Regions from separate parts of the Cobetia sp. L2A1 genome, predicted to be linked through region 3. Evidence: predicted binding sites of a transcription regulator. Region 3 holds the regulator's gene; each other region holds the start of a gene.
What was found. The regulator LexA, encoded in region 3, represses DNA repair genes until DNA is damaged. The targets are predictions, from matches to a motif close to TACTGTNTANNTANACAGTA.
Positions count from the first base shown of each region.

Region 1: the regulator LexA is predicted to act here: its motif matches at 1,363-1,382, upstream of recA (recombinase RecA).
Region 2: the regulator LexA is predicted to act here: its motif matches at 1,132-1,151, upstream of GQR90_RS06920 (LexA family protein).
Region 4: the regulator LexA is predicted to act here: its motif matches at 688-707, upstream of GQR90_RS01795 (LexA family protein).

Region 1 is NZ_CP047025.1:3,637,511-3,639,716, forward strand. It holds gene recA (recombinase RecA) at 130-1,191, opposite strand; gene GQR90_RS15450 (CinA family protein) at 1,449-2,006, opposite strand; gene mutS (DNA mismatch repair protein MutS) at 2,201-2,206, shown strand, end outside.
Region 2 is NZ_CP047025.1:1,588,962-1,591,167, forward strand. It holds gene GQR90_RS06915 (Y-family DNA polymerase) at 1-642, opposite strand, end outside; gene GQR90_RS06920 (LexA family protein) at 651-1,112, opposite strand; gene GQR90_RS06925 (glutamate carboxypeptidase) at 1,361-2,206, shown strand, end outside.
Region 3 is NZ_CP047025.1:965,453-967,658, reverse strand. It holds gene lexA (transcriptional repressor LexA) at 497-1,126, shown strand; gene GQR90_RS04185 (hypothetical protein) at 1,242-1,481, opposite strand; gene GQR90_RS04180 (DUF6586 family protein) at 1,787-2,206, opposite strand, start outside.
Region 4 is NZ_CP047025.1:381,383-383,588, reverse strand. It holds gene ccmA (cytochrome c biogenesis heme-transporting ATPase CcmA) at 1-360, opposite strand, end outside; gene GQR90_RS01795 (LexA family protein) at 897-1,376, shown strand; gene GQR90_RS01790 (IMPACT family protein) at 1,462-2,088, shown strand.

The DNA.
Region 1 (2,206 bases), 1.4 Mb from region 3:
CGCCCGCCTCCGATGGACGGGGCGGGCGCTGATATGGCACGGATGGCATCGCACGGGTAACGTGTGTAGCCCGGCGAGTGACTCACCTTCGTGTCAGAACACGTCTTATCACGTGCTCGTCAAACGTACTCAGTCGAGATCGAGGTCATCTTCACCCGGCACAGCAGCAGCCTTGGCCGGCTCTTCCTTTGCCTCCGGCGGTGCCAGCAACTGAGCGCGAATCTGTGCTTCAATTTCTTCCATCACCGCAGGATTGTCTTCCAGGTACTGGGCAGAATTAGCCTTACCCTGACCAATCTTGCTGCCTTTATAGCTATACCAGGCACCCGCCTTGCCTACCAAGCCACACTGCACGCCCAGATCAATCACCTCACCGGCATGATAGATGCCTTTTCCGTAGAGGATCTGGAACTCGGCCTGACGGAACGGCGGTGCGACCTTGTTCTTGACGACCTTGACGCGAGTTTCGTTACCGGTGACTTCATCGCCGGACTTCACGGAACCTGTACGACGGATATCCAAACGTACGCTTGCGTAGAACTTCAGGGCATTACCACCCGTCGTGGTTTCGGGGCTACCGAACATCACACCGATCTTCATGCGGATCTGGTTGATGAACACAACCATGCAATTGGCGTTCTTGATGTGACCTGTGACCTTGCGTAGCGCCTGAGACATCAGGCGTGCCTGCAAACCAACGTGAGAATCCCCCATCTCGCCTTCAATTTCAGCGCGCGGCGTCAGTGCTGCAACCGAGTCGATGATGATAACGTCAACACCACCGGAGCGTACCAGCATGTCGACGATCTCTAGCGCCTGCTCACCGGTATCCGGCTGAGAGACCAGCATATCGTCCAGATTGACGCCCAACTTCTCTGCATAGGACGGATCCAGTGCGTGCTCAGCATCGATGAAGGCGCAGACTTTACCCTGCTTCTGCGCCTGAGCGATGACCGAAAGCGTCAGGGTCGTCTTGCCCGAAGACTCCGGCCCGTAGATTTCCACTACGCGTCCGAGTGGGAGACCCCCGATACCGAGCGCAACATCCAACCCCAACGAGCCAGTAGAAATAGACGGCATGGTCACACGCGGGGTATCGCCCATGCGCATGACGGCGCCCTTGCCGAACTGACGTTCGATCTGGGATAGCGCCGCGTTCAGCGCCTTGGTGCGATTGTCGTCCTGTGCCATGTGGCCTCCTGTCGGACGGCGGTGCCACACGGGCAGCCACCTGGAATGAGGAAATACTGAATCTACAATACGGATTCTGAAATACAGTGCTCTCGGTGCTGAAGTGACAGCATGGAAGCATGCGAGTGATGCAATCGCTGCCAGCCTAGTGGATCCAGCATCGCAGCAAAACCCTGTATACATGGACAGTATGATGCCGCAAGTTGCGTCACTCTGCCAGTCCAGTGATGCGCTTTTTCAGACAGGAGCCTCAACGCTTAGTCTTGCATTGCCTGCACTCGTTGGATCAAGCCCTGCAGAGCAACGCGCACGGCCGCATTCCTTACCGTTTCACGATCACCAGCAAAGTGATAATGCTCAGCTCGTTGTGTAGCTTCACTACCCCATGCCAGCCACACAGTGCCCACTGGCTTCTCCTCGCTACCACCGCCAGGCCCTGCCACTCCGCTGATCGCGACACCCAAGTCTGCCCCGCTATCACGACAGGCACCGCGGATCATCTCGCAGACCACCATTTCAGAGACAGCGCCATAACGCGTCAACGACGCCTCACTAACCCCTAGCAAGCGCTGCTTGGCAGCGTTGGAGTAGGTTACGTAGCCCGATTCGAAATATCCGGAGCTGCCTGCAATGGCGGTAATCGCACAGCTCACCCCGCCGCCAGTACAGGACTCGGCAGTCGTGACCTGCAGTCCCTTAGATAACGCCAACTCTTGCAGATGCTCGGCCAACTCACTGATGGATGCACTGGTAGAGGGACTGCAGGATGCACTGACGGAGGATATCTCAGACGTGACGCCAGATGGTTCGTGCACGGTTGGCTCCCCGATTGGCTGGTAAATAGTGTGAGTGTCGTGGATGGCGCGTCACCGGCATTGGAGCCAGACACACCAGTCCGTAGAATATTGGGGCATCCAGTATGCCTCGCTCCAGCATGCCACTTTCCAGCATGTCTTTTGAGCAGTGTGCCTCTTTCACCGTTGCAGTGCAGTCAAGGAAGTCCATGGCCATGGCC
Region 2 (2,206 bases), 620 kb from region 3:
ACGAATGGCCTGCGGGTCAGCCTGGCGTAGATCCCAGGCGGTGCGCATGCCTTGCAGTGCCAGTCGCTCGACCAGCCGTCGCCCCACACCCCACACGTCACTCAGCGGCGTATCCTCCAGCAGGCGCTGGGTGCCGACGTCCTCTGGCTCCAGCACGCAGACTCCCTTGAATTCCGGACGCTTCTTGGCTGCGCGATTGGCCAGTTTGGCCAGCGTGCGGGTCGGCGCCACACCCACGCAGACGGGGATGCCGGTGAACTTGCGCACATTGCGGTGCAGGGTACGGCTCAGTGTCAGCATCGAGTTGCGATCAAAGCCGTCGAATCGCACGAACATCTCATCGATGGAATAGGGTTCGACGCCAGCGGAGAATTCTTCCAACACTTCGCGTACGCGCGTTGACATGTCGCCATACAGTTCATAATTGGAGGAGAGCAGATGAATCCGCCCCTCGCGCACCAGTTGCTGCAGCTGGAAGACAGGCGTGCCCATCTCGATACCCAGTGCCTTGAGCTCGTTGGAGCGCGCGATGACACAGCCATCATTGTTCGACATTACCCCTAGTGGGCGACCTTCCAGGCGCGGATCAAAGACCCGTTCGCAGCTGGCGTAGAAGTTGTTGCAGTCAACCAGGCCAATCATCGGCGGGGTCATACCGCGTATTCGTGGATGACGGAACGTACCACTCCCCACACCTGACATTCGAGATCAAAGATGGCAACCGGTGGATACATCGCATTGCCTGAGCACAGATAAGGGCGCTGCCCGATCAGCTCATAGCGCTTGACCACCACCTCACCCTCGACCAGCGCCACCACGATATGCCCGGGACGTGCATCGATGGAACGGTCCACCACCAGCGTATCGCCTGGATAGATGCCGTAGCCTTCCATGCTGTCACCCGCCACCGTCATGAAGAAGGTTGCCGCTGGGCGCTTGATCAGCCGTTCGTTGAGGTCCAGCGTGCGCCCTGCGTAATCCTCGGCGGGTGACGGGAAGCCGGAAATGCCTGCCCGGCTAGTGACAGTGGGGTGTGGCAACGCACAGCGCTCAGGTGCCGGGTGAGGGCAAGCCAGTGTCTCGTGGGAGGCTATAGCTGCAGAAGTGGTCATGGGTGGAGTCTCCTATCGATACTGTATATGAATACAGTATCGGTGCTGAGGCGCTCACAGGCAACTACTGATCCATGCGAGTGCTGCACATTCATGAGACGCAGATCAAGCGCACTGAACCTGTGTGCAATGGTAGAGATCGAGAAAAGCTGCTAGCGAGAAAATACCTTTGCAGATCGTGTGTTTGCGTTTCCAGGGTGTCCGCATTACCTTAATTATTCCTTATATAATAATATTAGAGGTGGACGATGCGGCTTTCGATGTTGGCGATGGGCTTGGCCTACGGGTTGTGTACTGTCAGTGCACAGGCTGCGGACTATCAAGACGTGCAGGATGCCGTTGAGCAACAGCGAGAACCCTTGCTGAAGACCTTGGAAACGCTGGTCAATGTGGATTCGGGGACGGGTTACAGTGAAGGGCTGAGCGATGTTGAAGCCATGCTCACCCAGCATCTCAAGGCCCTTGGCGCACAGATAGAGACGTATCCTGCCAAGACCTATGGCGGCAATACGATTGTCGGCCGGATACAGGGCGAGGGCAGCCGCAAGATCATGTTGATGATCCATTACGACACTGTCTTTGATGAAGGTGCCGCCACTGAGCGTGCCTTCCGTATCGAGGATGGACGTGCCTATGGCCCGGGTGTGGGAGATGCCAAGGGCGGCGTCGCCGTTATTCTGCACAGCCTTGAAGCACTGAAGACACTGGGATATGACGACTACGGCCAAGTCACCGTGGTCTTCAATCCGGATGAGGAAAAGGGCTCTCCGGGATCGCATGAGGTGATTCACAAGCTGTCCGCGGATCAGGATGCCGTTCTGGTCTTCGAGCCAACCTTTGCTGAGCCAGGGGTAGATGCCGTGACGGTTGTCACCAAGGGCATCAACTACGCCTTTCTCGAGGTGAAAGGGCGTGCATCGCATGCGGGTGGCGCACCTGAGAAAGGGCGTAATGCCATCATGGAACTATCACATCAGCTGCTGCAGCTGGATGATCTCGGTGATGCGGACAAGCAGACGACGCTCAACTGGACGATCGTGGAAGGCGGCGCCAAGCGCAATATCATCCCTGAGCATGCCAAGGCAGAAGGAGAT
Region 3 (2,206 bases):
TCGTGATGAAATACTGGAGCCGTAAGCCACGCAGACACTGATGTCCTTTCGTGCCGACTCTCTCATGACATGCTGCAAACGACCGATTCGCAAGGGGATGGCAAGGAGCAGGAAAAATATCGCTGCACTCGCCACTAACGAACATTCGTTTGAAACACAACGATTCTAGCTTGCCATGCTACCACTGACAATTCTTCGTGTTTCAAACAGCCAATGATTCAGTACTCGCTGATATTCAGTCCGAGAGGCTAAAACCTCACCACTCAAGGGCCTTGCAGGAATGTCACGCTTACTGACACAGCACATCAGACATGGCGAAAGGGGCTTGAAAACAGGTGTTAAAAGCACATCTCCACTGCCATGAATAATCTCCGAAAGCACTGAACACCCCGCAAGACACCTTGCATGACCGCCATGACTGGATACAATGACAGTTGTATGGATGCACACCCCGTGCCGTCAGCTCAAGATGCCGCCCAGGCCAAAGGCAATGCCCATGACCCAGCCGCTTACTCCGCGCCAACAGGACGTCTTTGATTTCATCATCAAGACCATCAAATCCTCCGGCTATCCGCCGACGCGTGCCGAAATCGCCCAAGCGCTGGGCTTTCGCTCCCCCAATGCTGCCGAGGAGCATCTACGTGCCTTGAAGCGCAAAGGTGCCATCGAGATGGTGCCAGGCACCTCACGCGGCATTCGCGTGCCATCAATGGCCGACGCTGGAGAATATGGCAACCCGGGCTTGCCTGTCATTGGTGAGGTTGCGGCAGGCAGTCCGATACTCGCCAGTGAGCATATCGACCGCCATTGCCCGCTACCCAGTGACTACTTCTCACCGGCCGCCGATTATCTGCTGCGTGTACGCGGTGTCTCCATGAAGGATGTCGGCATTCTGGAGGGCGACTTACTGGCAGTGCATCGCACCACCAATGTGCGCGATGGCCAGATCGTCGTCGCGCGCCTCGGCGATGAAGTGACCGTCAAACGCTTCCGTCGCGAAGGCCACTATGTGTGGCTCGAGGCCGAAAATGCTGACTTCGCCCCCATCAAGGTCGACCTGCGCAGCGAAAGCCTGGAAATCGAAGGCCTTGGTGTCGGTGTCATCCGCGATGGCGGCCTGCACTGACACGCCTCTCGATGCATTTACTTGCTTTCAGACACAAAAAACCCGCCAGGTGGCGGGTTTTTTGTGTCTGCGCTTGTGAGGTAATCAACGATGATCCAGATGAGCGCGAGGTACGTTAGTGCACCAGGCCTTCTGACTGCTCATTCTCATCTTCCTCACCATCCCACAGGCGCGTACGCGTGATGGCATGGTCAATCATCTCACGAGCGACTTCAAAGCGGTTGTCACGCAGTAGATCAGCGGCCTCATCCGAGATGCGAATGCTGAGCAACGGCTCGCCTTCACTTTCGGCTGCGCGCAGAATCACTTCACCATCTTCCATTTGCACAATTTCAAGTACGGCGGGATCGGACACGTCATTCCTCCTGCGCAGCATCACATAAGATGCCGGCGTGGTTGTGATCGTCAGCTTGACGGTGGGCAGGCCTCACGCAGCGTAGAAAAGAGTACGACCATGGCCAGAGCCATGGTCGTACTGATGAGGATGCGGGGCTTGCCACAATGAAAGCAGTCTAGCACCCACAGCACCGAAGCGTCATCTGAATGCCACGCGACAGACACGCTTGCCGCGGATACCAAGGCGTTCACGGCCGAGCCATTGACTGCCGGGTCATGTACTACCGAGCCATGTGCTGCCAGCAACATTCATTATCGGCATCACTACCACTCAACGCTCGACTCGCGCAATCCTGGCAATATGGCCTTGAATGCCACCAGCGCTTCAGTGAGACGCTCAACCAATGACGCATTGGCCGCAGCCGCGATAATCAAGCCATCGCCACGAATACGACTTTCTTCTCGGCGAGCAGCGCCTGCCTCACCTTGCAGGCGGTCAATATCACCCACCAGCTGACTCAACCAGCTATCGGGCCGCTCAAGCAAGATACGCAGCTGCTCAACTTCAGCGACCGGTGCCGGCGGAGATGACAAACGCTCGCGCCAGCTGCTCTGCGGCCAACGCGCCACAACGGCAATCTCATCAAGTAGCGAAGACAGTGCCAGCTCCAACAGCGCCAGCGCCCCTTCCTCACCTGCCATGCGACGCGCCATATCATGCTCGTCTCCCACCGACACTGCTGA
Region 4 (2,206 bases), 580 kb from region 3:
GACGACTCCCCCTAACGCCTGATACCAGGCCAGGTTCTCAAGTGCCGTCAGCGCCCCTTTGATGCCGGGCTGATGGCCCAGATAAAGCAGTGAACCCAAAAAATCGCTACGTACGCGAGACAGACGCTGCCCTCGCCAGTACACCTCGCCCTCATGGTCGCTGAACTGACCCGACAGAATCTTGAGCAACGTGGTCTTGCCACTGCCGTTAGGCCCCTCGATCTGCAGGATATCCCCGCTGGCCAGCATGAAATCAAGTTCCCGAAACAACCAGCGCTCATCACGCTCACAGCTCAACGCCTCCACCGCCAACAGGGGCGGCGTAACAGGCATTGCATCAGTAGCAGGCTGAACGGACATCTCGGAATCCCGATGCTGGCCAGTCGCGGAGCACGACGACAGTGACGGAGTACAGCGAAGGTGATGAACGCATGTCGATCACCGGCCGCCATTCTACGAGCTGAGATCAGTGCTGACCACCGATGTGCTTCTTCAGCATGAGCACACTACACTTTTTCTCACCACGTACCGCAAGAGTTGACAGCAGTGCTCGCTCAGGATGGCGTCAATGATCTGCCTAAAACATTAGTTAAAACTGATGAAAGTTCACACGACACACCCTTGGCTAAATATCACCCCCGACATTCTTCCCTATTGCCTCACCGCGAGAGCTTGCTATGATGCAATCACTGTATACAAAAACAGTATCCATACAGTGTTTGCATCGCATGCCTGCCAGGTCGCAGGCAGCAGACTGATCGGGTCGGCTCCATCGCGCTGTCATCATGCTCGCAGAGCCTAGCAGGCCACAGATGAACTTAGCCTGACGACCCTCCACGCTGCACCTCAGGTCGACGCGCATACCGCACCGACCGCATGGCACCAGGGGATAGCTCATGTCACCACTTCATGCTCCGCACTACCTTCAGCGTCTTCATAATCTGCCGCTCAATGATGCAGCCTGGGAAGAAATCGACGCCTGCCAGCTGATGGAGATTCCGCTACTGGGCAACATCACTGCCGGTGTACCCATTGAAGCTATCGCCGATTGTGGCACTGTTTCCGTACCATCACGCATGGTGCGCCGTAACACCTACGCCCTGCGCGTGCGTGGTCATTCGATGATCAATTGCAACATCCATGATGGCGACATCATCATCATCGAGCGCAGTGAAAGTGCCGAGAATGGCGAAACGGCCGTGGTCATGATCAACCAGCAGGAAGTTACGCTGAAAAAGCTGTATATCGAGAAAACCGGTGTCCGCCTGCAACCGGCCAACGACAGCATGGCCCCCATCTATCTCAAGAATGCGGATATTGAAGTGCTCGGCATGGTGATGGGCGTCGTGCGCGGCAATGCTGCCGTCACCCATTGATGTCATGCATCAAGAGCGCAGCCACAAGTGCCGCTCGGACAGCGAACGCCGCCCAGCCCACGGCTGGCTGAGGTAAGATGGCGCGATGAGCTATCTGATACCTGCATTGGCGCCCGAGGCGCATCACGAACATAGCATCGAAATCGAGAAGAGCCGCTTCATCGCCTGGCTCGCGCTTGCCCCCACTCCTGACGGCATGGCCCGATTGTTGGCACAGGCGCGTCTCGTACATCCCAATGCGCGCCATCACTGTACTGCCTTCATTGCCGGTGCACCGAATGAACAGAATGCGATCGGCTTTTCCGATGATGGTGAGCCTGGCGGTACGGCAGGCCGACCGATGTATCAGGTGCTTGAAGGCAGTGGGGTTGGGCAGGTGGCGTGTGTGGTAATTCGCTACTTTGGCGGCATCAAGCTCGGCACCGGCGGCTTGGCACGCGCCTATAGCCGCGCGGTACTCGAGGGACTTGAGCAACTGCCAACCGCTACCTTTACACCACGCACCCCACGCCGCCTCAAGATCGGCTTTGCTCTTGAGGCCGACGTACGTCACTGGCTGACTGGTTACGAGGTACCGGTGGAAGGCAGTGATTATGTTGCCGATGGCGTGATACTGACGGCGGGCTGGCCTACCAGTGATACTCCGCCACCGCTGGAGGAATTGCGTGCTCGCCTCAAGGGGGCGCTGGAGGTCATCGACGAGACGACGTGAACACCTACCTGCCATCACACCGATGCCTGCCTGCCATATACATCGCTGCTACACACAACAACGCCGCCCCAGAGGGCGGCGTTGTTGTGTGTAGCAGATGTGGCTCAGGAGTAATTAC